3 regions of the Arthrobacter sp. CAN_A2 genome follow, and region 3 is predicted to be linked to each of the others. Evidence: riboswitches for the same ligand, from Rfam matches in the RefSeq annotation. Region 3 holds a riboswitch; each other region holds the start of a gene.
What was found. Region 3 has a riboswitch for cyclic di-AMP ahead of IWX63_RS07740 (LysM peptidoglycan-binding domain-containing protein). Riboswitches for the same ligand answer to the same signal wherever they lie in the genome.

Region 1 (10,473 bases), on a different contig from region 3:
GAGCCGCGCAGGTCAGCTCCAGCAGGGTCACGCCCTCCAGGACGAGTCCGGCTTTCGGGACCCCGCCGAGCCGGGAGGACCGTCCTCCGGCGAGGATCACGGCGTCGAACCGCGGCCGGTCCGCGCTCACGCGGCCGTCTCCGTGAGGAATTCGCTCCACTGCGGCGCGGGCCTCTCCAGTTCGCGGATCTGCCACTGGGGGCCGCGGGGCGGTCGCGGGACAACCCGCAGGGACCAGCCGAGGCTGGCGAGCGTCTTGTTGCCCTTGGCGTTGTTGCATCTCAGGCAGCAGGCCACGAGGTTCTCCCAGGTGTCGCCTCCGCCCCGCGACCTCGGCATCACATGATCGATGGTGGACGCCGCCTTCCCGCAGTAGGCGCACAGGTGGTTGTCCCTGCGCAGCACGCCGCGTCTCGTCGCTGTGATCTCATGCCGGTAGGGGACCTTCACGTATCTGTTGAGCAGGATCACCGAGGGCCTTCCGAACACTTCTGCAGGACCGACTACGGGGTCGTCGTCCTCTGCCACGACGCTCGCCTTCCCCGTGAGCACAAGGACCAGCGCCCGGCGGAAGGTGATGACCGCCAGCGGTTCGTACCCTGCATTCAGAACAAGAGTGCGCATGCGCCGTGCCTCATTGCTGACCTGTCCCCCGTAACCGGTTGCCATCCCGGGGACCGGGAGAAGTGCTTCGGATTGACTATGCAAGGGTAAGCCGCACCCGGTCCCCCGTGGAACGCCGGGACCGAGGAGTTGCGGGGATCTGCGTCCGCCATGCCTTAACGGCACGAGGACCGGCACGGCGTGCCGGTCCTCGTGCGTCAGGTGTCGTCCGCGTCAGCCGCCCACGCGGATGTACACGCCGCCGGAGCCGAGCTCGGCCGGAGCGATGACCGTGGAGTTGCCGTTGAATCCGCCGTGGACGGCCTGGCCGCCGCCGATGTACACCGCGATGTGGGCCATGCCCATGCCCCCGTCGGCGTAGTAGATCAGGTCGCCGGGGATGGCCTCGCCGGCACTCACCGTCCGGCCGAGGGACAGGTAGCCTGCCGGCCAGCCGTGGAAGTTGATCCCGGCGGCGGCGAGGGAGTTGCTCGCCAGGCGCGTGCAGTCCTGCGTGACGCCGAGCTGGCCCCTGGCGGCAGCAGCGATCGTCGCCGCCACGCCGGAGGAGGGTGCGGGAGCAGGCGTCGAGGCCGGAGCGGCCGTCAGCGCGCGTACTTCAGCGACCGGCGCCGGGGCTGCCGGCGCCGGGGCGGGCGCGGCCGGTGCGGCGATCGGGGCTGCCACGGCCGGAGCAGCGACGACGGCGGGGGCTTCGACCACAGGCGCCGCGACGGCCGGAGCAGCGACGACGGCGGGGGCCGCGACCACGGGCGCCGCGACGACGGGCGCCGCGACGACGGGCGCTTCGACGACAGGCGCCTTCTTGACGACCGGCTTGGCCTTCACCTTGACGGGGGTCATGTTGAAGGACACCACGGTCTTGTCCGAGGCGACGACAGCCGCGCGGGCGGTCGTCAGGGTGATCTTGGACGCTGCGACGTCGCGCTGGGGCTGGAGGTCGGCGGCGTTGGCAGCGACCCCGCTGGTCAGGACGAGCCCGGACGCTGCCGCGAAGACGGCGGCCTGCCTGCCCATGCCGCCGGCGTTGGCGGACACGGTCCGTGCGAGGACGGAGAGGCTCGCGGCGGTGCGCGCCTCGTCCCGGTGGCGGGCGACGGTGGGGCGTGAGGACAAGAGTGATGACATGAGGGTGTTCTCCAGGTGTGGGGTTCTAGCGGACGCGGACGAAGCCGGCGCCGGGAAGGTCTGAGAGGTTGTGCAGGCCGGTGTTCAGGCCGTTGAGGCCACCACTGATGACCTGTCCGTTGCCGACGTAGATCGCGACGTGGCCGCCGGTGATCACGAGGTCACCGGGGGCGGGCGATCCGACGACGTCGCCGAACTGGAAGAACTGGCCGGGAGCGAGATCGCCCACGGACTTGCCGACCGAACGCAGGGCCTTCTCGACCATGGCGGTGCAATCCTGTGCGACGCCGATCTGGGAGTACGCCGAACCGACCAGGCCGGCGGCGACGCCGGAGGACCGGACGGGGGCGGGCGCCTGGGCAACAGGGGCCGCGGGCACCGCGGCGACGGCCACGGGAGCGGGGGCCGGGGCGGCCACGACGGGAGCGGCCACGACGGGAGCGGGGGCTGTGACGGGCTGGGCCTGGACGGCGACCGGCGGGATCGCGACCGGTGCGGCCTCGACCACGGGAGCCTCGACGACGGGAGCGGCCTCGACCACGGGAGCCTCGACCACGGGAGCCTCGACCACGGGAGCCTCGACCACGGGAGCCTCGACCACAGGAGCTGCCTCGACGACCTTCGGAGCGGCCGTCACCTCGACGGCGACGCGGTCGAAGGACACCGTCGCGGTGGCCGGTACGGTGACCTCGGCCGTCACGACGCGCTCGATGCTCAGGACTGCGGAGGACTGCACCTCACGCTCGGCGACTGTCGCCCCGTGTGCCGGCAGTCCGGCGGTGAGGACCAGGCCTGACGCTGCGACGATGACGGCGGCCTGGCGGCTCGCGGATCCGGCATTGGATGCGACGGCGGCGGACAGACCGGTCAGCGGGCTGGTGTTTCTGGGCGCGCAGTGGCGGCCCGATGAAGAGCTTCTGGACACGTTGGATTGCCTCTCCCAACGCCTGCGAGGTGAGCTGTCGGATTCGGATGGGAGTCACCCGGCCGCTGCGTGAACAGCGACTTAACCCCGAGGATTTCTTCTCAGAAACCCAGAATTGGTTCCCCCGCCTCTGCCATGCGATGGTGCGGACGGACCTCCGGCAATGGCAGAGCTAGGCGATTTGCAGGAGGATGCTGGATCTAGAGCGAATCCGGCACGTCTTGAACGTACAACACAACGCGAGATATGTCACATTCCGATCACGGAACGGTGTGTTCTTGGTGACGAAAGCCCTGGAGTCGGTCAGTCCTCGAGGGAGACGAAGACGTGGGAGGCGACCTCGGGCGGCAGTTCGAGGGCACCCTCGACGCCGGGGACCCGCACGGAGACGTAGCCCCCCACCGATTCGAGAGTGAGCCGTGCACCCGGGCGGAGTCCGCCTTCGTCGAGCTGGGTGAGGAGCTCGGGGTCCACCTGGATGGGCTCGGCGAGGCGCGCGAGGGTGACCATGCTGCCGGGGGTGTAGGTCGCCATCGCCGAGAGCAGGGTGACCACGCCGTCGGTGAACAGCTCCGATTCCACGCCACCGATCGCCTCCAGCCCCGGGATCGGGTTGCCGTAGGGAGAATCGGAGGGCTTGCCGAGGAGTTCGTACAGTCGACGCTCCACCCGCTCGCTCATGACGTGCTCCCAGCGGCACGCCTCGTCGTGCACGTACGCCCAGTCGAGTCCGATCACGTCACTCAGCAGGCGCTCCGCGAGTCGGTGCTTCCTCATGACGCCGGTGGCGCGGCGGCGGCCGACCTCGGTGAGCTCCAGGTGCCTGTCGCCCGAGACGATCACGAGACCGTCCCGTTCCATCCGGCCGATGGTCTGGGACACGGTAGGGCCGGAGTGCCGCAGCCGCTCTGCGATGCGCGCGCGGAGCGCGACGATGTTCTCCTCCTCGAGCTCAAGGATGGTCCGCAGGTACATCTCGGTGGTGTCGATGAGGTCCGTCATGCGGGTCAGCTCCTTGGTGCGGTGCGGGGTGCGCGGCTGGAATGCCTCACGCCGGTGAGGGGTGCGGCCATCGGCCCGGCTCCGCCCCACGCCTCCCAAGGTTAACGCATGGCATCACGGGCCCGGCAATCCCCGGGTCCGCGAGGTCCCGCCGGCCGAAGCGTCCTCCCCGCGGACGTTAACAAATGGAGGGCCGTCGGCCACTGGGGCAGAATGAGGGCACCACCCCGCCGTCCACGAGCTGGAGCACCCATGAGCGAATCGCCCCGCATCCCCGCACACCTCCTCCCCTCGGACGGCCGCTTCGGTGCTGGTCCGTCGAAGGTACGGAGCGGCCAGATCGACGCCCTCGTCTCGGCCGGCACCTCCCTCCTCGGGACCTCCCACCGCCAGGCCCCGGTCCGCGACCTCGTGGGGCGCGTCCGCGAGGGGCTCGGCACCTTCTTCGCCGCCCCCGACGGGTACGAGGTCGTCCTCGGCGTGGGCGGATCGACGGCGTTCTGGGACGTCGCCGCCTTCGGGCTCGTCGAGCGGAAGGCCCAGCACCTCTCCTTCGGGGAGTTCGGCTCCAAGTTCGCGTCCGCCACGGACAAGGCTCCGTTCCTCGACGCCTCCAGCATCCTCACGAGCCGGCCGGGCACCCGCCCGGATGCGAAAGCCGAGACGGGCGTCGATGTCTATGCCTGGCCGCAGAACGAGACCTCCACCGGCGTGGCAGCACCCGTCCGGAGGGTCGAGGGTACCGACGACGGAGCGCTCGTCGTCGTCGATGCCACCTCCGCAGCGGGCGGGCTCGACGTCGACGTCTCGCAGGCGGACGTCTACTACTTCGCGCCGCAGAAGAACTTCGCCTCCGACGGCGGTCTGTGGCTCGGCCTCTTCTCCCCCGCAGCGCTGGAGCGTGCCGCGCGGATCGCCGCCGGTGACCGCTGGGTCCCGGACTTCCTCAACCTGCAGACCGCCGTCGACAACTCGCGGCTCAACCAGACCTACAACACGCCCTCGCTCTCGACCCTCGTGACGCTGGAGGCGCAGGTGCAGTGGCTCAACGAGCAGGGCGGCCTGCCGTTCGCGGCGACCCGGACGGCGGATTCGGCGGGGCGCCTGTACCGCTGGGCGGAAGCCTCCCCCGTGGCGAGCCCCTACGTGGCCCGCACCGAAGACCGCTCGAACGTGATCGTGACCGTGGACTTCGACGACACCGTCGACGCCGCCCGCATCGCCGCCATCCTGCGCGCGAACGGGGTCGTCGACGTCGAGCCGTACCGGAAGCTGGGCCGCAACCAGCTCCGTGTGGCCACCTTCGTGGCGATCGAGCCCGACGACGTCTCGGCCCTCATCGGCTGCATCGACTACGTGGTCGAGAACCTCCTGTAGGGAGCCGGCCCGACCGCGCCGGCCTCCGCGGCGGGTCGCCGACCGCGCCGCGCTTCCTACGGGGTGGGGTCGGGTGCGCCGGCCTCGTGGTCGATGCGCAGGCGCCGGGGTGCCGAGCGGTCGTAGCGCAGCCGGACGTCGTGGTACCGCCAGGCCCAGAAGATCCCCGCTCCTGCGGCGATCAGCCCCGACGCTGCCGCGACCCCGAGGCTCCACCGCGGGCCGAACATGTCCGAGACCCATCCCACCACCGGCGCTCCCAGCGGCGTCCCGCCGAGGAAGATCGCGAAGTAGAGGGCCATGACGCGCCCGCGCATGCCCGGCTCGGTCGTCGTCTGCACATAGGCGTTGGCGCTGGTCATCAGCGTCAGCGCGAACAGTCCCACGGGCACGAGCGCCAGCCCGAAGAGCCACAGCGTGGGGGCGACGGCCGCCAGCGCGCACGCGATCCCGAAAGCCGCCGACGCGCCGAAGATGAACCGGAGGCGCGGCCTGTCGCGCCGCGCGGCGAGCAGCGCGCCCGCCACGGATCCCACCGCCATCACCGAGGACAGCACCCCGAAGACCCCGGCGCCCTGTCCGAACTCGGTGCGCGCCATCGCCGCGATGAACACGGCGAAGTTCAGCCCGAAGGTGCCGACGATGAAGATCGCGAGCATCACCATCATGAGGTCCGGCCGGTGCCGCACGTAGCGGAAGCCCGCCCTGATGCGCCCCTTGCCCGGCGCCTGCCGGGGTTGCGCATTCAGTTCGGAGCCGCGCATCGCGAGCAGCACGTAGACCATCGCGCCGAACGTCAGCGCGTTGATCATGAACACCCACCCGGGCCCCACGCCCGCGGTCAGCAGACCCGCGATGGCGGGACCGACGAGGCGCGCCCCGTTGAAGGAGGCACTGTTGAGCGCCACGGCGTTGGGGAGGTATTCGTCGCGCACGAGGTCGGACACGAACGCCTGGCGGGCCGGGGCGTCGAACGCCGAGACGACGCCGAGCGCCAGGGCGAAGGCGTAGACGTGCCAGAGCGCGGCGACGTCGAGGACGACCATCAGACCGAGGCCGACACCCAGCAGCGCCATCGCCACCTGCGTGGTGACGAGGAGCTTCCGCCGGTCGACCGTGTCCGCGATGAGGCCCGCCCACGGCGCGATGACGAGTTGGGGGCCCAGCTGCAGGGCCATGACGATCCCGAGCGCCGACGCGTTCTGCTCGGTCAGGATGTCGTAGACCAGCCAATCCTGCGCGGTCCGCTGCATCCATGTACCGATGTTGGAGATCAGCGCCCCGATGAACCAGAGCCTGTAGTTGTGGATACCGAGGGAGCGGAAGGTACTCATACCCCTCCCGTCCCGCTCCGGCACCACAGGTGCATCACCCGGCGTCGGGCTGTTCCGCGCCGGAGGTCTCCGGATCGTCGTCGCCGGCCACCGGTGTCCCCGGTGTGTGGGACTGGTCGGACGCGCCTGCTGTCCCGGCCGCGTCGTCCACGCCCGACGACGACGCCTCGGCGCTCGCGTCGGCTGTCCCTGCGTCTCCGGCGGCGCCCGACGGCGATGCCTCGTCCTGCGGCGAGTCCTCGGGGCGCACCCGCTGCGACCACGGCAGCCACTCGGGCGCCAGCAGGGAGGACGGGGAGGGCAGGAGCCCCACCTCGCAGACCGTCACGTCCTTGCTCCGCGCCACGCGGGCCACGCTGGCATACCATTGCCATCCGCCGTACCCGGGCAGGAAGGCCTCGAACCGGTGGGTGACCAGGCGCTCTCCGTCGATCGTGGCCGACACGTGGCGGCCCACCTGGGCCTCGGGGGCGATCTCCAGCACTCCCTGGCGCGCCCGTTCCACGGCGGCTTCGAGCACGGAGTCGCTCTTGGGGATGCGGCGGGCAGCCCGGGGCTTGCGTGCCGGTTCGACGCCGGCGGGTGAGCCTGCCTCGGCGCCCGCGGGAGTCGCGTCGATGTCGGTCGAGGGCGCACCGTCGACGGCGTCCATGTTGCTCGGGATCATGATGGAAGCCTACGCGTCGAGGTCGTCGGCAACCGCCCGCAGGACCGCCGCGACTTTCACCGCATGCGCCTTCTCCGGATAGCGCCCCTTGCGGAGGTTGTTGGAGACGGCGTCGAGGAGCTTGATGAGATCCTCCGTGATGACAGCCATGTCATCGGCGCTCTTCCGGCTCGCCTTGACCACCGAGGGGGGCTGCTCGAGGATGCGTGCGGAGAGCGCCTGGGGGCCGCGACGTCCGTCGGCGACGCCGAATTCCAGCTTCGCACCCACCTTGACCTCGGTCACCCCCGCGGGCAGGGCCGAGGCGTGCAGGAACACTTCCTTGCCGTCGTCCGTGGCCAGGAAACCGAATCCCTTGTCCGCGTCGAACCACTTCACTTTGCCGATGGGCACGTCGTCTACCTCTTCTTGGCTGTACCGGGCGGTGTCGCCGGCGGCCCTGGCCCGGTCCACGCAGGCCGCCTGGCACCCAGGCGCACTGCTGCCGCCGGGGAAGTCTGTGTCTCCTAGGGTATAGCGTCATGAGCCGCCTCCCGCCCGGTTCTTGTAGGCTGGCACGGCTATGATCCCTGACGAATCGGCTACGAGCCCCTCCTCCGACCACCCCGGCGAGACCACGGCGCCGGACGGCGGACCCGGGACGCCGTCGCACGGTCGGCTCCTCGTCATGGTCCTCGCGGTCGCCTTCGCCGGCGTCGGACTGGTATCACTGATCGCCATCCTCGCAACGGCCTTCCTGCAGGGAACCGTGTGGCCGGGCTTCGTGCTGGCCAGCTATTTCTGCCTGCCGATCGCCTTCCTCCTGATGGTCTCGCTGCTCATCCGGTCCGCCATCTCCCGCCGGAACTCCTGAATCGACGCCGCGGTGGGCACGGCTCACCCCACCGCGGGCCCCGCTGCGCGCGCACCGGTCCACGACCCCAGGTCAGCGGCGCCGGGTAATCTTGAGGTGATGTCCGCAATCCGAGTACTGGCCGATCAACTGGCCCTCCGGAGCGATGACGACGTACGCCGCCTCCTCACCGTCCGGCCCGACCTCATCCTTCCCCCGGTGCCGGACTTCGCCGCGCTCGCGGCCCGGGCCTCGTCGCGCATGAGCCTGCAGCGGGCACTGGACAACGTGACACGGCCCCAGCTCCAGGTCCTCGAGGCCCTCGTGGTCCTGACCGAGGACGACGGCGGCGCGGTGCAGCCGGTCCGCCTCGCCGCGGCCCTGTCGCAGGAGGGGACCGATGCGGTCGAGGCGATCCTCGCCGACCTCGCGCGGCGCGCCCTGGTCGTCGGGTCCGCGGAGGACGGCTTCCTGCCGGTCGGGGCGATGGCCGACGCCGTGGCACCCTACCCGGCAGGCCTCGGCCGCTCCTTTCGGACCCTCGCCCGGTCCATCCCGCGCTTCGGTCCCGCACTCGTCCGCGCCGCCGCGGTTCTCGCCCCGGACGCGGGGAACGAGGCGCTGACGTCCACCGCCGCGGCCCGGGTCCTGGAGCGGGTGACGGCGGACCCGGACGCCTGGGCCCGACTCATGGCCGGCGCCCCCGACGGTGCGGAGGCCCTCCTGGCGCGCCTCCGCGACACCCCGGTCGGTTCGACGGCGACCGGAGGCGACGGCGGTGCCTCGCCCGCCGTGCAGTGGCTGCTGGACCGCTGCCTCCTGGCGCCACTGGACGCCCTGCACGTCGAACTCCCCCGCGGCGTGGGCAGGGCCGTCCGCGGACACGCCGTCTTCGCGTCCCTCGATCTGGAGCCGCCGGTTGCCCCCGGTCGGACCACGCGCTCGACACTGCGCGACAACGCTGCGTATGGCGCGGTCGCGGAGACCCTGCGACAGGTGGGGTCCCTGCTCGCCGTCGTCGCCGGCTCCCCCGTTTCCACCCTCCGCTCCGGCGGGGTGGGCGTGCGCGAACTGCGACGCGTCCGCGAGGCCGTGCACTGCAGCGACGGCGAAGCCGCCTGGCTGCTGGAGCTCGCGGCAGCCGTCGGGCTCCTCGCCCTCGATCCGGACGACTCCCGCTGGAAGACCGCCAGGCCGGACGCGTGGGAGTCGCTGGACCGGGATGCCCAGTGGCAGCTGCTCGTCGAGGGCTGGCTCGTCGTCGACCGCGCGCCGGCGCTCGTCGGATCGAAGCTGCCGGACGGCGCGTCCGTAAACGCCCTCGCCGCGGAGGCGTCCCGGCCCGACGCCCCGATGGTGCGCCAGCGGCTCCTGTCCGTCGCCGTCGAACTGTCCGACACCGACGCGGACGCGGACGAAGCAGCGCCGGACGGAGCGGCCGGATCCGTCCTCGTCCTGGCCGAGCAGGCCGTCGTCGGGCTCGCCACCTGGCACCAGCCACGGCTACACCGGCGCTTCTCCCGACTGATTCCCGGCATGATGGCGGAGGCCGCCGCCCTCGGGCTGACCGGCGGCGGAGCGCTCGCCGAGGCCGGCCGGCTCGTCGCGCAGGGACGCTCCGAGGACGCCGCCCTCGGGGTGCGGGACGCCCTGCCGGCTCCTGTCTCGCACGTCGTGCTGCAAGCCGACCTCACCGCCGTCGCGCCCGGCTACCTGCAGCCGGAGGTCGCCCGCGGACTCCTGCGCATGTCCACGCCGGAGGGCCAGGGGCCGGCCACGACCTACCGCTTCTCCGCCGACTCCATCCGTACCGCCCTCGACGCCGGGGAGGACGCGCCATCCATTCTCGACTTCCTCCGCACGCACTCCGCCACGGAGATCCCGCAGGCACTGACGTATCTCGTCGAGGACACCGCGTCCCGATACGGCAGCCTCCGCGTCGGACGGGCCGGCAGCTATCTGCGCACGGACGACGACGCCGTCGCCGCGACGGTGCTGGCGGACCCGCGCGCCGCGGTGCTCGGCATCGTGCAGGTCGCGCCGACCGTGCTGGTGTCCCCAGCCTCCGCCCAGGAGCTGACCGGTCTCCTGCGGGACCTCGGGTTCGCGCCGGCCTCGGACGCCGTGACCGCCGTCGGACCCCCGCCCGGCGGGACGGTCGAGCCCCCCTCGCCCGCCAGGGTGGCGCCGGAGCTACTCCGGTCGCGGCTCAACCCCTGGTCGGTCGCCGAGGAGGAGATCGCCGCACAGCTGGCCGCCCTGCGCACTCCCGGCCCGGGCACCGCCGATCCGGCGGGGGCCGCCGACAGCGAGACGCTCCTGGGACTGGAGACGCTGCGCGCGGCCATCCGGTCGCGCAGCAGGATCCGCCTCGGCACCGCGGACAGCGAGGGGAATCACGTGCGCCAGGTCCTTGTTCCCCTCTCGGTGTCGGGAGGCCGCCTGCGGGTGTTCGATCCCGAGAACCAGGTGGAGAAAGTCGTGTCCGTACACCGCGTCATGGACGTGGAGATCCTCGAAGGGAGCGCCGCCGATGGTTGACGGGCCGCTGATCGTCCAGAGCGACAAGACCATCCTGCTCGAG
Region 2 (10,473 bases), on a different contig from region 3:
CCGACATCGACCCGGTGTCGGTGCTGGACGCTGCGTCCGTGGTCGACCCGGCCTGCTCGGCGTCGACGGCCTCGTCGGTCGCCTCGCTGTCAGCCGCCCCGTGTGTGCCGTGCGCGTCCTCGCCCTCGGCGGCCGTGGTGGTCACGAAGGACGGTGCGGGCTTCTCCGGTTCCTCCTCGCCCTCGACGGTCTCCTGGGTCCACTCCGAGACCTCGCCGTCCGTGTAGGACTGGGTGGTGGGCAGCAGGACGGTGGACCCTGCCTCGGGGAGGCGGCCGACCGAGATCGAGAACGTCTGGTACTCCTGCTGGGAGATCTCCGCGCCTGGGTCCGCTGTCCACACGACGGACAGGGCCGCTTCGCTGAGCGTGGCGCCGTCGGCAGTGGTGACGGGCTCCGGCAGGGCGCCGGAGACGACCTCCGCCGTCCAACCCTCGACCGGCTTGACCCGCACCGAGGTGAAGGGCTGCTCGGTGGGGAGCTGCACCTCGATCTTGTTCGTGCCTGCGGTCTCGGATTCATTGGGCACGCTGAAGGTGAGCTGCGCGTACCCATCCTCCGTGGTGGAGGTCGGTTCGACGCCGACGTGGGCGCCGGCCGCGCCGAGGCCGACGGCCATCAGGCCGACGGTGGCGAGTGCGACGGCGCCGGTGGTGAGGGCGCGTGAGGGGGAGGACGACGTCATGGGACTGCCTTTCAGGGGTGCGCTCCAGCCCGCGACAGCGGGAGATCGTGGAGCAGCGGGGAACTGGGGGAAGGGGTGCGGGCAGGCGCCACCGGAGCCCAGGGTCCGTGGGACGTCCGGGTCAGATCGGCAGCGCGCGGGCGCGCGGCGGACCGCGCAGCGTCGGCACCGAGGTGTGCACCGACAGCGGCGCGACGGGCGGCGGGACGTCCCGGACAGGACGGCGGCGCGGCGGCGCCGGCGGGGCGAGCGCCGGAAGGACGAACAGCGGGCGCAGCCACGCCCGGAGGAACTCCAGCGCGTGATCGCTGCGGGAGACGGCGACGGCCAGGATCACCGTGGCGAGCGCGTGCAGCAGCAGCATCACGAGGCCCCCCGACGTGGCGCCCATCTGGTCCTGGGCGGCCGGCGAGCAGGCGAGCTCGAAGGCCGCGTGATGGCCGGGCATCGCGGAGGAGCTCTGGCAGACGGCGGGAGCGGCGGTCATGCCGAAGAGGACGTGCAGCAGCAGCTGCCCAGCGCCCATCGCGACCAGCGCCGAACGGAAGGAGAGCGGACGCCGGGTGAGCAGCGTCATCGGGATCAGGAGGAGCGCGCCGAGCAGCAGGATCACGCCGAGGTGCGGCAGGTGCCCCGAGGCGAGGACGTGGGATGCCGAGGACACCGCCATGATCAGCGAGACGAGCATGAGGGCCCGGAGATAGGGAAGGCCGCGATCGGCCATGAATATCTCCTCCCCGTGGTGCAGTGGTCTCGTCCGCGTGCGGGGCTGCCGGCGCTCCTGGAACAGCCGACGCTCACCGTCCTGACCAGCGTACCGCTGCCTCCCGCGCCACCCGCGTACGGAGTGCTTCGTGCGGGTGCGGCCTCCGGATGGGAGGAAGCTCTAGGCGGGTGCCTGTTCGAAGTCCGCGAGGTCCGTGCCGGCCAGGACGGCCGCAGGATGGGGCCCGGCGGAGAGCAGCGCCCGGGTCCACGCGGCGGGCCATGCAGCGTGACGGGCGGCGACGACGACGTTCCCCGCCTGCTCACCGCCCACCATGGCGGCCTCGGTCAGGACGGCGGTCGCCGTCGCAAGCGAGGAGAGCTGCCTGCTCTGGGCGCGGGCGAAGGTGAGCGGGGGGTCGTCGCCGACGTTCACCAGCACCACGCCGTCCTCGGCGCACACCCGCAGCAGGTGCGCCGCGAAGTCCGGGCTCGTCAGGTGGGCGGGGGCGTCCGCCCCCGCGAAGATGTCCAGCACGACGACGTCGAAGGCTGCGTCGGGCTGTTCGAGCACGGCGTCCGCGGCGTCTCCCGCGATGATCTCGCACAAGGTGCCCTCGGGCAGCGGCATGGCGTCCAGGACGAAGTCGATCAGCTCGGCCTCCAGGTCCACGGCGACCTGCCGGGAGCCGGGCCGCGTGGCCTGGACGTAGCGGACGAGGGTCAGGGCCCCGGCGCCGAGGTGCAGGACCCGCAGGGGAGTACCCGCGGGCGCCGCCAGGTCGATGACGTTGGCGACGCGCTGCAGGTACTCGTAGAACACCCGGCCGGGATGCAGCATGTCCACGTGGGACTGCTGCGCTCCGCCGATGCTGAGGATCAGGGCCCCCTCGATGTAGGCGTCCTCGTCGATCTCCGCGTATGCGCCCGTCCCGGGGAGCCAGCGGGTGCGGACCTCGAACTCCTCGGTCGCCGACTGTCCTCCTGATGGCCCCGCGAATCCCGCGCCCGACGCCGGGCCCGATCCCGCGCCGGAGTCCGGTCCGGTCCTCATACGCGCGCCCGCAGGGTCGCCAGGCGCCGTGCGCCCTCCTCGATGACGTCGAACTTCTTGCAGAAGGCGAAGCGCAGCAGGGATCGGGTGCGCTCGGCGCCCTCGGCGTGGCAGAACATCGCCACGGGGATCGCCGCGACGCCGATCAGGCCCGGCAGGCGGCGCGCGAGGTCGGTGGCGTCCTCGATGCCGAGCGGCGCGGCGTCCACCATGGTGAAGAAGGTGCCCTCCGGCTCGTAGACGTCGAAGCCGGCCGCGCGAAGGCCTTCGCCCAGCAGGTCCCGCTTCTTCCGCAGGATGTCCGCGGCCGAGGTGAAGAACTGATCGGGCAGGGCCAGGCCCCGGGCGATCGCGCCCTGGAACGGCGTGCCCGAGGTGTACGTGAGGAAGGTCTTGACGGTACGGACCTGGGCGACGAGCTCTGCCGGACCGCTGAGCCAGCCGATCTTCCAGCCCGTCACGGAGAACGTCTTGCCGGCGGAGGAGATGCTGAGGGTGCGCTCCGCCGCCCCGGGCAGGGATGCGACCGGCACGTGCTGCACACCGAACGTGAGGTGCTCGTACACCTCGTCCGTCAGGATGATCGCGTCGTGGCGCTCCGCCAGCCGCACGATCAGTTCGAGGGCGGGGCGGGTGAAGACACTGCCCGTCGGGTTGTGGGGATTGTTGACGACGACGATCCTCGTGCGCTCGCTGAACGCGGCCTCGAGGCTCGCGGCGTCGGGCTGGAAGTCCGGCGCGCGCAGCGGGGCCGTGGTGTGCGTCGCGCCGGAGAGGCCGATCACGGCGCCGTAGGAGTCGTAGAACGGTTCGAAGGTCAGCACCTCGTCCCCGGGGCCGGCGAAGGCGAGGATCGCGGCGGCGATCGACTCGGTGGCGCCCGTACTGACGATCACCTCGGTCTGCGGGTCCACGGTGAGACCGTAGAAGCGCTCCTGGTGCGCGGCGATCGCCTGGCGCAGCACGGGGAGTCCCTGACCCGGCGCGTACTGGTTCGCGCCGTCGGCGATCGCCGCCCGCGCCGCATCCAGGATCTCCTGCGGTCCGTCCTCGTCGGGGAAGCCCTGGCCGAGGTTGACCGCCGCATGCTGCTGCGCGAGGGCCGTGACCTCCTCGAAGATGGTGATGCCGAGCCGGCCGTCATCGCCGAGCAGGTTCGCGCCGCGCGCCGCCCGCATCCACGGCGCCCCGCCGGTACTCCGCGTGGCAGGAGTCTGAGCGTCTGTCGTCATCCCACCAGTATTGCCGTTCCGACACCCCGCGCCACCACCCGCGGGTCCCCGCACCGCGGGCCCCGCGCGGCCGGGGTCGGCCCCATCCCACCGGGGTCGGCCTGACTGGGTACCGTGGGGGCATGAGCCGCGCCGTCTGCCCCGGATCCTTCGACCCCCTCCACAATGGCCACCTCGAGGTCATCAGCCGTGCCGCGCGGCTCTTCGACGAGGTGATCGTCGCGGTCTCGACGAACTACGCGAAGAAGTACCGGTTCGACCTCGAGCAGCGCATGATGTTCTGCGCGGAGAGCCTCGCGCACCTCCCCGGGGTGACGGTGCTCCCGATGGGCGAGGGTCTGCTCGCGGACTTCTGCCGGGAGCAGGGCGCCACCGCGCTCGTGAAGGGGCTGCGGTCCGGCCTCGACTTCGACTACGAGCTGCCGATGGCCACCATGAACCGGCACCTGGCCGACATCGACACCGTGTTCCTGCCGACGGACACCGAGTTCGCGCACGTCTCCTCGACCCTCCTGAAGGAGGTGGCATCACTCGGCGGCGACGTCACCCCCTTCGTCCCGGACGCGGTCAACAGGCACCTCCGGGGATCCGCCTGATCCTCCGGATCGCGGGACCCGCCCTCAGACGGCGCGTGCGCAGGCCGGTCGGACGACCGACGCCACGAGGGCCGTGCTCTCCTCGACGAACCGTGCGAGCCACCCGGGAGCCCCGAGATCGGGCCGTGACCCGGCCATCGTGATGTCCGCCGTGGAACACTGCGCCAGGTTCACCGACGCCCGGGTCACATGGTAGGCGGAGGTCACGACGACGATGTCGTCCCAGCCGTTGTCCCGCGCCAGGGCGGCCACAGCGCGGGCCTCACCGCGCGTGGTCAGCGGATCGGGGACGAAGCAGGTGATGCGGGGGTTCTCCTCGGCGCACACGGCGTCCGTCGCCGTATTGCCCGGCAGCCCGGTGGAGGAGAGGACGAGTTCGTCGGCGACGCCGTCGTCGACCAGGTCCTGTCCGAGCGGCAGGCGTTCCGCTGCCGCTCCGGCGAGGACGACGACGGCGTCGGCCCTGCCCGCCGGACCGAGCGGGGGATCGTAGAACAGCGTCCAGGCGAGGACCAGCCAGGCCGCCAGTCCTGCGACCAGCAGGACGCCCGCCATGCGCAGGCCCCGGGCCAGGCGTCGACGCTGTGCGGGGGGAGGGGACTGGGACATCACGGTCCGAGCCTAGACGGCCCACCCGTTTTGGGCCTGCCCGCCTGATCAGGCTAGGATGGTACGTCGGTCATATGTTCTACAGGAGTCACCATTAAAAGCGATCTCAGTTCGCCTTTGACATTCAGTGTCAAGGATCTCGGACGCAGTCCGGGAAGCATGCGGACAGTCGAAGAACATGCACCGGTACCCAAGGATTTCGGCGTCGCATTGATCGGCGTGCAGGAGGGTTCCGATATGGAACTCGATCTGCGCTTCGAGTCGGTACACGAGGGGATCCTGGTGTCGGGAACGGCAAACGTCGAAGTAACCGGCGAGTGCGGCCGGTGCCTGGAGCCACTGCGGTTTGACCGCGACGTGGAGATCCAGGAGCTCTTCTTCTACAGCGACTCCGCGTCGCTGTCGGTGGAAGGCGAAGAAGAACAGCACACGGTGGAGAACGATTCGGTCGCTCTGGAACCCGTGCTGAGGGATGCAGTGGTTACGTCGCTGCCATTCCAGCCGGTGTGCCGGGAGGATTGCCAGGGCCTGTGTTCCGAATGCGGAGCGCAGCTCAACGACGATCCTGACCACCACCATGAAGTTTTGGATCCTCGCTGGTCAGCCCTTGCCGGGCTGACGGGCACCGCCGCCGAGCAGAACGCGGCACCCAAGTCAGAGTCAGACGAGAAGGAAGAGAGTTAGCCGTGGCTGTCCCGAAACGGAAGATGTCCCGCGCGAATACCCGCGCACGCCGGTCCCAGTGGAAGGCAACCGCCCCCAAGCTGGTCAAGACCCTCGAGAACGGCCGCGTCACCTACAGCCTCGCCCACCAGGCCAAGGTTGTCACCGATTCCGCCGGCACCCCGCTGTTCCTTGAATACAAGGGCCGCAAGGTAGCCGACGTCTGACAGCGGACCCGCGCCCCGCGGCCAGGCCCTGTGCCTGCCCGGGCGTCCGTCCGGTGCTGGATCAGCTGATGCAGTTGTGAAGAATACGGAAGACCTCACGAAGCGTCTCGGAGTCGATATCGACACCGGGACGCTTCGTCTTGCCCTCACGCACCGCTCCTACGCCTACGAGAAGGGCGGGATCCCGACGAACGAGCGCCTGGAGTTCCTCGGCGACTCGGTCCTCGGGCTGGCGGTCACCGACGCGCTGTACCGGGACAACCCCGCGCTGTCCGAGGGAGAACTCGCCACGCGGCGCTCCGCCGTGGTCAGCACCAGGGCCCTCGCCGGGGTGGCCCGCACCCTGGATCTCGGCAGCTACGTGCTGCTGGGCCAGGGGGAGAAGCTGACCAACGGACGCGACAAGGCGTCGATCCTCGCGGACACCATGGAGGCCGTCATCGGGGCGGCCTACCTCAGCCACGGCATCGAGACGGCCCGCGCCATGGTCATGCGGCTGATCGGGCCGCTGCTGCGCGATTCGGCGGTGCTCGGCGAGGGCACCGACTGGAAGACCCGCATCCAGGAGACCGCCGCAGCCCGGCGGCTCGGGACGATCGACTACCAGGTGGACGGCACGGGACCGGACCACGCCCGGACGTTCACGGCCCGCCTGCTGATCGGTGGCACCGAGTACGGCTCCGGGTGCGGCAACTCCAAGAAGGAAGCCGAGCAGGCGGCCGCGGCCGAGTCCTGGAAGACGTTGACGGCGCAGCAGGAGCCGACGCTGCAGGGCGGGCCGGCCGATGGCGGCAGCACCGGTGTCGCGGGTGTCGCGGGTGTCACCGGCGTTCGGGACGCTTCCGCGTCGCCCGACGGGGCCTGAGTGCCTGAACTCCCCGAGGTCGAGGTCGTGCGCCGCGGCCTCGTGCGCTGGGTGGTGGGCCGCACCGTCGAATCGGTGGACATCCTCGATCCCCGGTCCCTCCGGCGACACGTCGAGGGCGTCGAGGACTTCGTCGGCAACGTAACGGGTGCCCGTGTGACGGACGTGGTGCGCCGGGGGAAGTTCCTGTGGATGACCCTCGAGGACGCCGGCCGGCCCGGCGATCGCCCGCACGTCGCACTGATGGCGCATCTGGGGATGAGCGGGCAGCTCCTCGTCGAGGAACCCGACGCCCCCCGGGAGAAGCACCTGAAGGTCCGCCTCGCGCTCTCGCCGGCTGTCGACGACGACGGCGCCGCCCTGCCGGGCGACCTGCGGTTCGTCGACCAGAGGATCTTCGGCGGCATGTTCGTCGCGGAACTGGAGCCGACGCCGGACGGGCTGCCCGGCGGGCTCGGAGCATCGGACCTCCCACTCATCCCCCACCAGGCCGCGCACATCGCGCGCGACCCCCTCGACCCGGCGTTCTCCGCAGACTCCCTCCACGAACGTCTGCGCGGGCGCAGGACAGGACTCAAACGCGCCCTGCTCGACCAGGGACTCGTCTCCGGGATCGGCAACATCTACGCCGACGAGGCGCTGTGGGCCGCCAGATTCCACTATGCGCGCCCCACGGACACGATGCGCCGCCCGGATACCCAGCGCATCGTGGACGCCGTCACCTCGGTGATGCAGCGCGCGCTGGCGGCCGGTGGCACCAGCTTCGACTCCCTGTACGTCAACGTGAACGGGGCGTCGGGCTATTTCGCCCGCGATCTGGAGGCCTATGGGCGGGAGGGCAGGCCCTGCCGCCGCTGTGCGTCCGTGGGCAGGAACACACTGCTGCGCCGCGAATCGTTCATGAACAGATCGTCCTATCTGTGCCCGCAGTGCCAGCCCAGACCACGCAATGCACGGCTCTGACATCTTTGGTGGAAAAAGGTGATTTTCGCCTCGTGATCTAAATGTGACAACCGGCGCCGGGAGCCGGTACGGTTGGTCTCGCGTCCGATCCACAACGGATGGGCGCCCATCCTCACACTGCCTAACCCTGTCGATGAGGACGGACCGTTCGCACTACACATTCGACAGGGGCGGGGGAACCACTAGCGGACTCGATCACGGGTCCTAGGGGTAAAGACACGCGCAGACCAGTCCTGGGGACGATGGTCTGCAGGAAGCGTGTCCGGATGTCCCATCCGAACCCGACAGCTAACTTCGCAGGCATTGGGAAAGGCAACAACATGTCCAAGCAGAGCCATATCGCGCGCCACCGGGCCGTCCCCACGCGCATCAACCCCTTCATCACGGCGTCACGAGCCGTCTCCGCAAGCGCCTCCGTCGCCGGCAAGCCTGCCGCCGTCGTCGCCGTCGCTTCAGGGATCATGTTCGGCGCATCGCTCCCGGCGAACGCCGCAGGCGAGATCACCACCCAGCCGGCAGCAGCCTCCACCGCTGCCGCGGGCACCTACACCGTGCAGGCCGGCGACACGCTCGGCTCCATCGCGGCACTGCACGGCGTCGGCCTGGACGCGCTGTTCGCAGCCAACGGACTCGGTTACGCCTCGGTCATCTACCCCGGCCAGTCGATCTCCCTCGGCGGTTCCGCCGCTCCCGCGCAGTACTCCGCGCAGTCGGCCTCGATCGTCGCAGTGCCCGCCGCGGCACCCGCTCCGGTCGCAGCCCCCGCTGCTCCGGCCGCTCCGGCAGCCACCCCCGCGTACAGCTTCCAGTCCGTCGCTCCGGCGGCCGGCGGCGGCATCGTCGGAACGGCGATGCAGGGCGTGGGCTCGGGCTACGTGTACGGCGGAACCGCGTTCGGCGCCTGGGACTGCTCGGCGTTCGTGCAGTGGGCCTACGCCCAGAACGGCATCAGCCTGCCGCGCACCACCTGGGACCAGTTCGCTGCCCTGACGCCCACCAGCAACCCCCAGCCGGGTGACCTGGTGAGCCAGAACGGTGGCAGCCACGTGGGTATCTACCTCGGTGACGGCCAGATGGTCAGCGCCCTGAACGCCTCGCAGGGCACCCTGGTCCACTCGGTCAGCGCCATGTCGGTGGACGGGTACTACACCCGCTAGCTGAGTCCGTCGGCCGTACGGCCGGCGCCACCAGCAGGACGGTCGGAAGGACGGGATGCATCACGCATCCCGTCCTTCTGCGTTTTTGGCCGGGCAGGCGGCCGGCGCAGGGGGCCGGCACCCGGGGTGCGTGCGCGGAATGCGTCCGTTGCGCAGATGTGGCGGGTGTTCGACGGCACGACCCGCCACAGCTGCACCATCAGGCGCAGGAAGGGCAAGGCGGAAGCGGGCCTCAGCGGTAGTACGCCGCGAGGCGCTCGAGCCCCTCGTCGACGCTGACGGACGGACGCCAGTCGAGCACGCTGCGCGTGTGCCGCTGGTCGAACCAGTGCGCCGTCGACAGCTGCTCGGCCAGGAAGCGGGTCATGGGCGGCTCACCCGTCCTGCCGAGGCGGAGCCACGCGCGCTCGATCACGGACCCCGCTCCCCGGGCCACGGCTCCCGGAACGGACCGGCGGGGTGGCTCCACCCCGCCGGCACGGCAGATCCCGCCGAGCAGCTCGGCGATCGCGCGGGGCTCGCCATTGGTGACGACGAGCGCCTGGCCCTGCGCCGCGTCCATGCGCCGCAGGCACGCGACGATGGCCGACGCCGCATTGTCCACGTACGTCGTGTCGATCAGTGCGGTCCCGCCGTCGAGCAGCGGCAGGCGCCCGTGGCGCGCGCGCTCGATCACGCGTTCCACCAGCTGCGTGTCGCCGGGCCCCCACACGATGTGCGGCCGGACCGCAGCGACGCGGAACGCCGGCGTCGAACGGCCCAGGGCGAGCAGCTCGGCCGCGGCCTTGGTGCGGGCGTAGTCGCCGCGCGCGTGTGCCGGGTCCGCGCGGCCGGCGGGAGCGCCGACCAGCGACGAGCCGTCGTGCGCGACGGACGGCGAGGACACGTGCACGACGTCGGTGACGCCGGCCGCCCGGGCGGCGTCCAGCAGGATCCGGGTCCCGTCGATGTTGATGCTGTCGAACTCGGCAGGGGCGCCGGTGAAGGAGACCTTCGCCGCCAGATGGATCACGGCGCGGCAGCCCTGCACCGCGGCGGCGACGGCCACCGGATCCGTGATGGCCCCCAGGACGTCCTGCGCGCCGATGACGGTGGAGGGCCGACGCTGGAGACACCGGACGTCCTCACCGGCTGCGATGAGGTGCCCGGCGACGGCGCGCCCCAGCATCCCGCTCGCCCCCGTGACGAGGACGGTCACAGGGACCCTGCGCGGGCGCCGGAGAGGAAGCGGGCACACCACTCGGCGATGCGCGTGCGGTCGATCTTCGCGTTGTGCCGGATGTCCACGGGAAGGGCGGGGACCGCGATGACCGCAGCCAGGTCGACGCCGTGGCTCCGGGCGGCGGCCCGTGCGGCGTCCGCCAGCGGAGCATCGGCCAGGGCCGGGCGGCGCCCCGCGGCGTCGGCTTCGATGACGGCGACGACGGCCTGCGTACCTGCGGGACCGACCCCGACGAGGGCTGCCAGCCGGACGCCGTCGATCGTCTCCAGCGACTGTTCGAGGGCGACGGGCGTCAGGACGCCGGAGGCCGCCGTGATGATATGGCCAAGCCGGCCCTCGACCCAGAGGCGTCCGGCGGCGTCGAAGTGACCGACGTCCCCGGTGCGGTGCCACGGGGCAGTCCGTGTCGATTCCTGCTGCGTCTTCCACAGCCGGAAATAGCGGTCCTTGACGTGCGGAGCGTCGACGAGGATCTCGCCGGTCCGCCCCGGCGCC
Region 3 (10,473 bases):
GGCTATGTGGCCGCCGGGATCCTGCACATCCTGATCGGCTTCATCGCCCTCGGCCTGGCGCGCGGCGGCTCCGGTGAAGCGGACCAGAGCGGGGCGATCGGGCAGCTGGCCGGCAGCCCCGGCGGCACGGCACTCCTGTGGTTCTGCTTCGTCGGATGCATCGCGCTCGCCCTGTTCCAGTTCAGCGAGGTGTTCTTCGGCGCTAAGGGACGCCAGGGCAAGGACAAGCTCAAGGTGCAGGCCAAGAGCGGTGGGCAAGCCGTGGTGTACGCCGCGATCGGCGCGACCTTCGGGCGGTACGCGCTCGGCGGATCGAGCGACAGCAGCAGCAGTGCGAGCTCGCTGAGCGCCTCCCTCATGTCCAACCCGGCCGGAGCCGCGCTCCTCCTCGCCGTCGGCATCGGCATCCTCGTGGTCGGTGGATACTTCATCTACAGCGGGGCCACCCGGCATTTCCTCGAGAATCTCCAGGGCCTCCCCTCCGGACAGGCCGGCACCGCGGTCGTCGTCCTCGGCGTGGTGGGGTACATCGCCAAGGGCTTCGCCCTCGGGGTCCTGGGCGTCCTCGTCATCGTCGCCACGGTCACGAACAACCCCGAGCAGTCCACGGGGCTCGACGGCGCCCTGAAGTCCCTGCGCGACCAGCCCTTCGGCGTCTGGCTCCTCGGCGCCCTGGCCGTGGGCCTCGTGGCGTACGGCGCCTTCATGGTGGTCCGGTCGAAATACCAGCGCATGTAGGCGTCAGAGACCGAGCGCCGGCGCCTCCATCGCAGGACACGTGTCCATGACGACGTCGAGCCCCGCCTCCGCGGCACGGCGGGCGGCGTCCTCGTCGATCACGCCGAGCTGCAGCCACACCGCCTTCGCGCCCACCGCGATCGCCTGGTCCACGACGGCGCCCACGCGGGACGAGTTCACGAAACAGTCGACGACGTCGATCGGGCCCGGGATGTCCGCCAGCCGGGTGTACCCCTTCTGGCCGTGGACGTCGTCGCCCTTCAGGCTCACGGGGATGATCTCCATCCCGAGGCCGTCCTGGAGGAACCGCGACACCCCGACGGCGGCACGGCGCGGATTGTTCGACAGGCCCACCACCGCCCACCGGCCGTGCCCGGTGAGGAGCCTCCTGATGACCTGCGGATCGTTCTGGTGTGCCACGACGCCTCCCGGTGTTTCCTGCCATTGTTACAGCGTTTGTTACACGCCCCATTTTGCTCCCGCGGGACGCCGGGCGTTTCATAGGAGTGACCATCCCGAGCGGCTGAGAGACCTGGATCAGTGAAGCCGCAGCAACCCTGGTCGTCCGCATCCCCCTGATGCCGGACGATATCGAGGCCCGAGCCAAGGGAACCACCGCACATGGTGGCCAAGGCTCGGTCCGTAGGGTGCTACCGCCAGGACCGATGGAGACACCATGACCGCACTTCTGGCACCCGGCAGCACCCACTCCCACCACAAACAGGCCCTCGGCGTCCGCTTCGCCGGGCTCGGGCGCAGCTTCGGCCCGCCCGCGAACCGCCGCACCGTCCTGCGGGACGTCACCGTGGACGTGGAACCCGGCGAGATCCTCGCCATCCTCGGCACGAGCGGCTGCGGCAAGTCGACCCTCCTGCGCGCCGCCGCCGGACTCGACATCCCCGACAGCGGCCAGGTCCTGATCGACGGCACCCCCGTGAGGGGCATCGACGAACGCTGCGCCGTCGCCTTCCAGGAACCCCGGCTGCTGCCGTGGCACACCCTGCAGGCCAATGTGGCGATCGGACTCCCGAAGTCCTCCGGCGCCAGCGCCGGCAAGGCGAAAGTCCTCGAACTGCTGAAGCTCGTGGGGCTCGACACCTTCGCGAAGCACCGTCCCCGCGAGGTGTCGGGCGGCATGGCCCAACGGACCTCGCTCGCACGTGCGCTGGCCCGCAACCCCGGTGTCCTGCTCCTCGACGAACCGTTCGGCGCACTCGACGCGCTCACCCGCATCAGGATGCAGGACCTGCTCCTGGACATCCACCGCGCGCAGCCCACCACGGTGCTGCTGGTCACGCACGACGTCGACGAGGCTCTTCAGCTCGCCGACCGCATCCTCGTGCTCGGCCGCGCGGAGGGTGACGGGCCCGAGGGTTCCACCGTCGCCGAACTCGTCACCGTCCCCGGCGACCGCCCGCGCGACCGCAATTCGGCGGACCTCGGCGCCCTCCGCAGCACGCTGCTGTCGATGCTCGGCGTCACCGGCCACTAGGCCCACCAGGCCCACCGCCCCACCCCTCCCGCAGCGTCGTCGTACCGCGCTGCCGCCCTGCCTCTTCTCCCGCACCCTCCACCAAAGGACCACCATGAACCGCCGCGCCCTCCTGCCGACCCTCGCCCTCGCCACCGCCCTCTCCCTCAGCCTCAGCGGGTGCCTCGCAGGCGAGAACGCCTCCGACACGCAGGCCGCCGACGGCGGCGGGACGCAGGGCGGCGCGCTCAACATCGACTTCGCCACCTACAACCCGCTGAGCCTCATCATCAAGGAGCAGGGCTGGCTCGAGGACGAACTGGCCGACCAGGACATCACCGTCAACTGGGTGCAGTCCGCCGGATCGAACAAGGCCAACGAGGCCCTGCGCGCCGGGGCGATCGACGTCGGGTCCACCGCCGGGTCGGCCGCGCTGCTCGCCCGCTCCAACGGCTCCCCGATCAAGGCGATCGACATCTACTCCCAGCCCGAGTGGGCAGCCCTCGTGACCCTGCCCGACTCGGGCATCACGAGCGTCGAGGACTTGCGCGGCAAGTCCGTCGCGGCTACCCGAGGGACCGACCCGTACTTCTTCCTCCTGCAGGCGCTCGAGGCCGCGGGCGTGGACCAGTCCGAGGTCACCATCGAGAACCTGCAGCACGCCGACGGCCGTGCGGCACTGGCCAGCGGCGCCGTCGACGCCTGGTCCGGCCTCGACCCGATCATGGCCGCCGCCGAGCAGGACGGCGCGCAGCTCTTCTTCCGGGACATCGACTTCAACTCCTACGGCTTCCTCAACGCCACGGAGGACTTCCTCGCGGAGAAGCCGGACGTCGCCCAGACCGTCGTGGACGCCTACGAGAAGGCCCGGGAATGGGCGAAGGAGAATCCCGAGGAGACCGCCGCCATCCTCGCGGAGGTCGCGGCGATCGACCCGACGGTCGCCGAGTCGGTCATCATCGACCGCACGAACCTCGACGTCGATCCCGCCCCGGGCGACGCCCAGCGCAGCGTCCTCGAGAAGATCGGCCCCGTGTTCGTCGAGACCGGCGACGTGCAGACCCAGGAGCAGATCGACGAAGCCCTGGACTCCCTGTTCGACGCCTCGCTCGTCGAGAACGCCGATCCGGCGTCCATCGGCTCCGATTCATGAGCGCCGACCACGCGACGCCGGTGAGCGCGCAGGGCCTGAAGGCGATCGGCGCGTCGGTGACCGGTCCCGGGACGCAGAACGACGCGGGGCGCGGCAGGGCGGTCCGGCGCACCGGCGCCATCCTGCTCGGGCTCATCGTCCCCGCCCTGATCCTGCTCGCCTGGCACCTCAGCACGGCGTCCGGCTTCTTCCGCGCGTCGCAGCTCCCCTCCCCGGCGTCAGTCCTCGCGGCCGCCGTCGACCTGATCGAACGCGGACAGCTCGCCACGCACATCCTGATCTCCACCCAGCGGGTGGTCCTCGGCTTCGTCATCGGTTCCCTGCTCGGCGTGCTCGCCGGTGCCCTGCTGGGCCTGTCCCGCATCGCGGACGTCCTGCTGACCCCGACCGTGGGCGCGCTGCGTGCCGTGCCCTCGCTGGCCTGGGTCCCGCTGCTGGTCCTGTGGATCGGCATCAACGAGGACTCGAAGGTCACCCTGATCAGCATCGGCGCCTTCTTCCCCGTCTTCACCACGCTCTACCTCGGCCTGCGGCACGTGGACCGCAACCTGGTCGAGGCCGCCCGCGCCTTCGGGCTCAACGGCATCCGCCTGCTGACCACGGTGCAGCTGCCCGCCGTCGTGCCCGCCCTGTTCTCGGGCCTCCGCCTGGCCCTCGCGCAGTCCTGGCTGTTCCTCGTGGCCGCCGAACTCATCGCCTCGTCGATGGGGCTGGGCTTCCTGCTGACGGACTCCCAGCAGACGGGCCGCGTGGACCGCATCATCCTCGCGATCATCCTGCTGGCCGTGATCGGCAAGACGACGGACGCACTCCTCGGCATCGCCGAACGCTGGGCGGTGCGACGGTGGGCGTAGGCACGGTGGGAGCAGACACGGTGGGAGCAGACACAGACACAGATCCAGGCACGACGACGGACGGGACGACCGCGCCCCGGGAGGAGGCCGAGCGCCTCGCGTTCTGGGCGGAGCAGGCCGCCCGGCTTGAGTGGGCGACACCCTGGCACACCGTGCACACCTTCGAGCGGGCGACGCCGCAGGCGGACGGGACGCTCAGCGTCCCCACCATCGAGTGGTTCGCCGGGGGCACCCTGAACGTCGCCGCGAACTGCGTGGACCGGCACGTCCGGGCCGGTCGCGGCGATCGCGTGGCGCTCCACTTCGAGGGTGAACCCGGGGACCGTCGCACCGTCACCTACACGGATCTGCAGGACGAGGTGTCGCGGGCCGCGAACGCTCTGCTCGCGCTCGGCATCGGGACGGGCGACCGCGTGGTCGTCTACCTGCCGGTCCTCGTCGAGACGGTGGTCATCACGCTCGCCTGCGCACGGATCGGCGCCGTGCACTCACTGGTCTTCGGCGGCTTCTCGGCGGAAGCGCTCCGCTTCCGCGTCGAGGACACGGGCGCCAAGCTGCTGGTCACCACCGACGGCCAGTTCCGGCGCGGCTCCGCCGTGCCCGTGAAGGACAACGCCGACGCCGCGGTGGCGGGGACGAACAACATCGAGCACGTCCTCGTGGTGCGCCGCACGGGGTCGGACATCGGCTGGACCGAGGGCCGTGACGTGTGGTGGCACGACGTTGTCGACACCGCGTCACCGTGCCATGAGCCGGAGGCGTTCGACGCCGAGACGCCGCTGTTCATCATGTACACGTCGGGGACCACCGGGAAGCCCAAGGGACTGGTCCACACCTCGGGCGGGTACCTCACGCAGGCGTCCTGGAGCTTCGAGCACCTCTTCAGCAGCCCCGACCCGGCGCTGCGCGACCAGGACGTCCACTGGTGCACGGCCGACCTCGCCTGGGTGACCGCACACACCTACGAGCTGTACGGGCCGCTCTCCAACGGCGCCACGCAGGTGCTCTACGAGGGCACCCCGAACACGCCGCATGCGGCACGCCACCTCGAGGTCATCGAACGCTACGGCGTCACGAGCTACTACACGGCGCCGACCCTGGTCCGCTCCCTCATGGGCTGGTTCCCGGACGGCGTCCCGGGCTCCTACGACCTCTCGAGCATCCGCGTGCTCGGGACGGTCGGCGAGGCGATCAACCCCGAGGCATGGCGCTGGTTCCGCCGGAACCTCGGCCGCGACGAGGTGCCCGTCGTCGACACCTGGTGGCAGTCCGAGACCGGCGCCACCGTGCTCTCCCCCAGCCCCACTGATGCCGACTTCAAGCCGGGGTGCGCCGCCCGCGCGCTGCCCGGCGTCAGCACGCGCATCGTCGACGAGGAGGGCCGTCCCGTCCCCCCGGGCGTGCAGGGCCTGATCGTCCTGGACCGGCACGGCCCGGCCATGGCACGCACCGTCTGGGGCGACCCGCAGCGCTACCTCGACTCCTACTGGCGGGCGTTCGCCGCGCAGGGCTGGTTCCTGGCCGGTGATGGCGCGCGGCACGACGACGACGGCGACACCTGGATCCTGGGCCGCGTGGACGACGTCATCAACGTCTCGGGCCACCGCCTGTCCACGATCGAGATCGAATCGGCGCTCGTGGCCCACCCCCTCGTCACCGAGGCCGGTGCCTGCCCCGTGCCCGATCCCCTGACCGGCCATGCCATCGCGGCCTTCGTGGTGCTGGCCGCGGGCACGGATCCGGACACGGATGTCACCTCGACGCTCCGCGCCCACGTCGCCGCCGCGATCGGGCCGATCGCGCGGCCGTCCGCCGTCGTCGTGGTGCCCGATGTGCCCAAGACGCGCTCCGGCAAGATCATGCGCCGCCTGCTGACACAGCTCTACGCGGGCTCGCCGCTCGGGGACACCACGTCCCTGCAGAACGAGGGGTGCATCCCCGGGATCCAGGACGTGCTATCCCGTCGCTGACGCTTCTCCGGGGAAGAGGAGTTAAAAGAAGGAAGCGGCAGGGCCCCGTCCAAGCACCTGCCGCTTCCCGCGTGTGGTTCGTTCCGGTGTCAGCCTGCTACCCGGACGAAGGATGCTCCCGGGAGGTCCGAGAGGGAGTGCTGCATGGTGAGGTTCGCCCCGTTCATGCCGCTGCTGATGACCTGGCCGCCACCGGCGTAGATCGCGACGTGGCCGGCGGTGATGACGAGGTCGCCCGGGGCGGGGCTTCCCACGGTGGGGCCGAACTGGAAGAACTGCGAGGGGCCGAGATCGCCGGCGGCGATTCCGGCGGAGCGCAGTGCCTGCTCCACCAGGATGGTGCAGTCCTGGATGGCACCGGCGGCGAGCTGGGACTGGGCGGAGGCCAGGAGGGTGCCCGCGACGCCGCTGGAGGCTACGACGGGGGTGATCTCGGCGGAGGCCAGGTACACGCCCGACTCGGGAGCCGCGGACACGGCCGGAGCGGGGGTGACAACCGCGGCCTGCTGGACCGGCGCCGCGGGAGCAGCTGCAGGAGCCACGAAGGCCGCGGGTGCGGCCACGGGCACCGACACCGTGACGGCGGGGGCCACAGCGGCGCCGCCCGTCGGGATGGTGATGGTGTCGCCCGGGAAGATGATCGATGCGACGGACAGTCCGTTGGCCGTGAGGACCGCGGTCAGGTCGGCGCCGTAGCGTGCCGAGACGGCGCCCAGCGTGTCGCCTGCGACGACGGTGTGCGTCGTCGCGGTGGCGCCTGCGGCAGGAGCTGCGACGGCAGCGGGTGCCGCCGGTGCTGCGGGAGCTGCGACGACCGCGGGGGCCGTCGTCGTGCCCTGCTCGGTGTACTCACCGGCGTGGGCGGCACCCACGGTACCGAGCGCGAGGCCCGAGGTGACGGCGACGATAGCGACGGGGCGGCCGACGGCGGTGGCGTGAGCCTTGGCGGCGCGGGACAGGCCCTGCAGCGCGAGATTGCCGTCGATGTCGGCACGGTGGCGCGCTGAAGTGATGTTTCGTGACATGGTTCTATACCTCTCCCATGCCTGCGGGGTGAGCTGTCGGGTTCGGATGGGAGTCACCCGGTCGGGCATCACCGAGAGGTGATGCGATGCGACTTAACCCCAGGGACGGCCGGCAGGTGGCCCGGCGCATCCCAAAAAAACTGTGGTTCCCCCGTCCCTGCCTTCGTGTTTCGAGCGAGTCTTGGTCGGCGGCAGGGCTCGGCAATCCGTCCAGGAGCGCCTCACGGTGGCGGAGGCACGTGCCGACCCTACCCAGCACCCTGCCGGTTTGTCACATTTGAATAACGGGAGGTAGGGTGCCCCCTCAACCCCGCAGTGCCCGCCAGCGACGGACGGCGAGGAACGTCCCCACTGCGCTGAGCGCGAGCAGCACCGACTGCTGGACATAGAACCAGTCCGTGACCGCCGCTCCCGGGGCGCCCGCCGCGACCATGATGCTGGTCGCGAGGACGAGCGTCAGCACGGCGCCGACGTACCAGAGCGTCTGCCACAGTCTTCGCTCCTGTGCACGGCTCGCCATTCTCCAGTCCTCCACCCCTCCAGCCTAGGCGTCGCACGGGTGCCCGCGCCGCCGCGCGCGACGCCGTCCGCAAGGCCGACCTCACACGGGGACACATGGTTTGGTTCTGCAGCGGCTCGGTGTCAGACTCGACCCGACCATCCCGAGCGGCCGAGAGATCTGGCTCATTGACGCCGCAGCAACCCTGGCCTCCGCGTTCCCGCGGCGACAAGAGGGTGCTACCGCCAGACCGATGGAGGAAATCATGAGCATCCCCCCAGCCGCCTCCGGCACCCAGCCCGACCCTCGATCCACCGTCGCAGTACCCGAATCCAGCAAGGCAGGTGTCTGATGGCAGATCGTTCCTTCGGTTTCCGCACGCGCGCACTCCACGCCGGCGGCACTCCCGACGCCACCCACGGGGCCCGGGCCGTCCCCATCTACCAGACGACGTCGTTCGTGTTCAAGGACACCAATGACGCCGCCAACCTCTTCGCCCTGCAGAAGTACGGCAACATCTACTCGAGGATCGGCAACCCGACGGTGGCCGCGTTCGAGGAGCGCATCGCCTCCCTGGAGGGCGGGATCGGGGCGGTGGCGACGGCGTCGGGCATGAGCGCGGAGTTCCTCACCTTCGCGGCGCTCTGCCAGGCCGGGGACCACATCGTCGCCGCCTCCCAGCTGTACGGCGGCACGGTCACACAGCTCGACGTCACGCTGCGCCGGTTCGGCATCGAGACCACCTTCGTCCCCGGGACGGACCCCTCGGACTACGCGGCCGCCATCCAGGACAACACCAAGGCGGTCTACGCCGAGGTGATCGCGAATCCCTCCGGCGAGATCGCCGACCTGGCAGGCCTCGCGAAGGTCGCCCACGACGCCGGCGTCCCGTTCATCGTCGACTCCACGCTCAGCACCCCCTACCTGGTGCGCCCCATCGAGCACGGCGCGGACATCGTCATCCACTCGGCCACCAAATTCATCGGCGGGCACGGCACCACGCTCGGCGGCGTGATCGTGGAGAGCGGCCGCTTCGACTGGGGCAACGGCAAGTTCCCCATGATGACCGAAGCCGTGCCCTCCTACGGCAACATCCAGTGGTGGGCGAACTTCGGGGAGTACGGATTCCTGACGAAGCTGCGGACCGAACAGCTCCGCGACATCGGGCCCTCACTCTCGCCGATGTCGGCCTTCCAGCTCCTGCAGGGGGTGGAGACCCTCGCGCAGCGGCTGGACGAGCACCTGGAGAACGCCCAGGCCGTCGCCGAATGGCTGCAGGCCGACCCGCGGGTGGAGTACGTCAATTACGCCGGGCTCCCCACCCACGCCCACCATGAGCGTGCGAAGACCTACCTGCCGCAGGGCCCCGGCTCCGTGTTCAGCTTCGGCATCAAGGGCGGCCGCAAGGCGGGCCAGAAGTTCATCGAGTCGCTGCAGCTCGCCTCGCACCTCGCGAACGTGGGCGACTCCCGCACCCTCGTGATCCACCCGGGCTCGACGACGCACCAGCAGCTCTCGGCCGAGCAGCTCGTCGCGGCGGGCGTGCCCGAGGACCTCGTCCGTATCTCCGTGGGCCTGGAGGACCTCGAGGACATCCTCTGGGACCTGGACCAGGCCCTGGACATCGCGGCCAACGCCTCCGATGCCGCATTCGAGGACCTGCCGCAGGAAGCGGCCGGAGTGGACGACGACGATGCATCGGCAACGCGGGCAGTGGGAGTGGGAGCATGAGCGGCAGCACCGGCAACGCGACACCCGAACGGACCTGGGAGGGGCCGACGGCGCCTGAACGGCTGAACCTGCTGCGGAACGCGCGGTCGATCGCGATCGTCGGCGCATCGGACAAGCCCTCGCGGGCGTCCTACTTCGTCGCGACCTACCTGCAGTCCTCCTCCCCCTACCGCCTGTACTTCGTGAACCCGGTGGCGAAGGAGATCCTCGGCCAGCCGGCCTACGCGTCGCTGAAGGACCTGCCCGAGGTGCCCGACGTCGTCGACGTGTTCCGCAAGCACGACGACCTGCCCTCGGTGCTGCAGGAGACGCTCGACGTCGGCGCGAAGACGCTCTGGCTGCAGCTGGGATCGTGGCACGAGGACGTCGCGCGCGAGGCCGAAGCCGCGGGCCTGGACGTGGTGATGGACCGGTGCATCAAGATCGAGCACGCACGCTTCCACGGCGGGCTCAATCTCGCCGGTTTCAACACCGGTGTGATCTCCTCCAAGCGGCAGATCACCTCCTAGCGGAGATCGAACCCTCCCGCGCTCACCCCTGCGGGCTGGTCAGCGACTGGCTGGTCCGCGACTGGCTACTCGGGAGCGGACGCATCCGGCGCTGGCTGCTCCGAGGCGGACGCAGGCGCCGGCTTCCCTGGGACGGGTCGCTCTTGAGCGGGCGCATCCGGCGCTGGCTGCACCGCGGCGGACGCAGGCGCCGGCTTCCCTGGGACGGGTTGCTCGGGAGCGGGCCCGCCGGAGGCCGACTGCTCCTCTTCCGTTTGCCCGGAACCGGGCGTGGACGCCGGCCGTTCCTCGACGGGCTCCGCTGGGGGTCCGGGCGTGGACGCGGGGGCCAGGTCGGGCACGGATGTCGCCTCGCCTCCACCGGGTTCCCCGAGCAGAAGCTGGTCCGGATCCTCGTGGACGGGTGTGGCCGGGACCTGCTCAGGACGGTCCGCCTGCGCGAGCAGCCACACCCTGCCCTCCGGCGCGGGGGTCGCCCGCGCGCCGGCGGACGAGCCGCCCTTCCCCCGTGGGTCAGCCTCAG

Region 1: another riboswitch for cyclic di-AMP. It lies ahead of IWX63_RS11750 (NlpC/P60 family protein); the one in region 3 lies ahead of IWX63_RS07740 (LysM peptidoglycan-binding domain-containing protein).
Region 2: another riboswitch for cyclic di-AMP. It lies ahead of IWX63_RS11425 (C40 family peptidase); the one in region 3 lies ahead of IWX63_RS07740 (LysM peptidoglycan-binding domain-containing protein).

What each region holds. Positions count from the first base shown of each region.
Region 1 is NZ_JADOUS010000008.1:30,932-41,404, reverse strand. It holds gene mobA (molybdenum cofactor guanylyltransferase) at 1-130, opposite strand, end outside; gene IWX63_RS11760 (HNH endonuclease) at 127-624, opposite strand; gene IWX63_RS11755 (NlpC/P60 family protein) at 838-1,740, opposite strand; gene IWX63_RS11750 (NlpC/P60 family protein) at 1,778-2,677, opposite strand; cyclic di-AMP (ydaO/yuaA leader) riboswitch at 2,683-2,850, opposite strand; gene IWX63_RS11745 (metal-dependent transcriptional regulator) at 2,981-3,679, opposite strand; gene serC (phosphoserine transaminase) at 3,932-5,056, shown strand; gene IWX63_RS11735 (MFS transporter) at 5,113-6,390, opposite strand; gene IWX63_RS11730 (DUF3027 domain-containing protein) at 6,425-7,057, opposite strand; gene IWX63_RS11725 (cold-shock protein) at 7,067-7,450, opposite strand; gene IWX63_RS11720 (hypothetical protein) at 7,620-7,910, shown strand; gene IWX63_RS11715 (helicase-associated domain-containing protein) at 8,010-10,430, shown strand; gene IWX63_RS11710 (DNA repair helicase XPB) at 10,423-10,473, shown strand, end outside.
Region 2 is NZ_JADOUS010000007.1:210,956-221,428, reverse strand. It holds gene IWX63_RS11475 (YcnI family copper-binding membrane protein) at 1-685, opposite strand, end outside; gene IWX63_RS11470 (hypothetical protein) at 807-1,409, opposite strand; gene IWX63_RS11465 (spermidine synthase) at 1,572-2,444, opposite strand; gene IWX63_RS11460 (aminotransferase class I/II-fold pyridoxal phosphate-dependent enzyme) at 2,441-3,676, opposite strand; gene coaD (pantetheine-phosphate adenylyltransferase) at 3,799-4,272, shown strand; gene IWX63_RS11450 (YdcF family protein) at 4,297-4,881, opposite strand; gene IWX63_RS11445 (YceD family protein) at 4,999-5,565, shown strand; gene rpmF (50S ribosomal protein L32) at 5,568-5,771, shown strand; gene rnc (ribonuclease III) at 5,848-6,636, shown strand; gene mutM (bifunctional DNA-formamidopyrimidine glycosylase/DNA-(apurinic or apyrimidinic site) lyase) at 6,637-7,599, shown strand; cyclic di-AMP (ydaO/yuaA leader) riboswitch at 7,710-7,917, shown strand; gene IWX63_RS11425 (C40 family peptidase) at 7,920-8,756, shown strand; gene IWX63_RS11420 (NAD-dependent epimerase/dehydratase family protein) at 8,989-9,954, opposite strand; gene IWX63_RS11415 (alpha/beta fold hydrolase) at 9,951-10,473, opposite strand, start outside.
Region 3 is NZ_JADOUS010000005.1:86,232-96,704, forward strand. It holds gene IWX63_RS07710 (DUF1206 domain-containing protein) at 1-738, shown strand, start outside; gene IWX63_RS07715 (CoA-binding protein) at 742-1,158, opposite strand; gene IWX63_RS07720 (ABC transporter ATP-binding protein) at 1,415-2,230, shown strand; gene IWX63_RS07725 (aliphatic sulfonate ABC transporter substrate-binding protein) at 2,325-3,362, shown strand; gene IWX63_RS07730 (ABC transporter permease) at 3,359-4,216, shown strand; gene acs (acetate--CoA ligase) at 4,237-6,186, shown strand; gene IWX63_RS07740 (LysM peptidoglycan-binding domain-containing protein) at 6,276-7,211, opposite strand; cyclic di-AMP (ydaO/yuaA leader) riboswitch at 7,215-7,398, opposite strand; gene IWX63_RS07745 (hypothetical protein) at 7,516-7,731, opposite strand; SAM riboswitch class I at 7,866-7,970, shown strand; gene IWX63_RS07750 (O-acetylhomoserine aminocarboxypropyltransferase/cysteine synthase family protein) at 8,062-9,441, shown strand; gene IWX63_RS07755 (CoA-binding protein) at 9,438-9,950, shown strand; gene IWX63_RS07760 (hypothetical protein) at 10,016-10,473, opposite strand, start outside.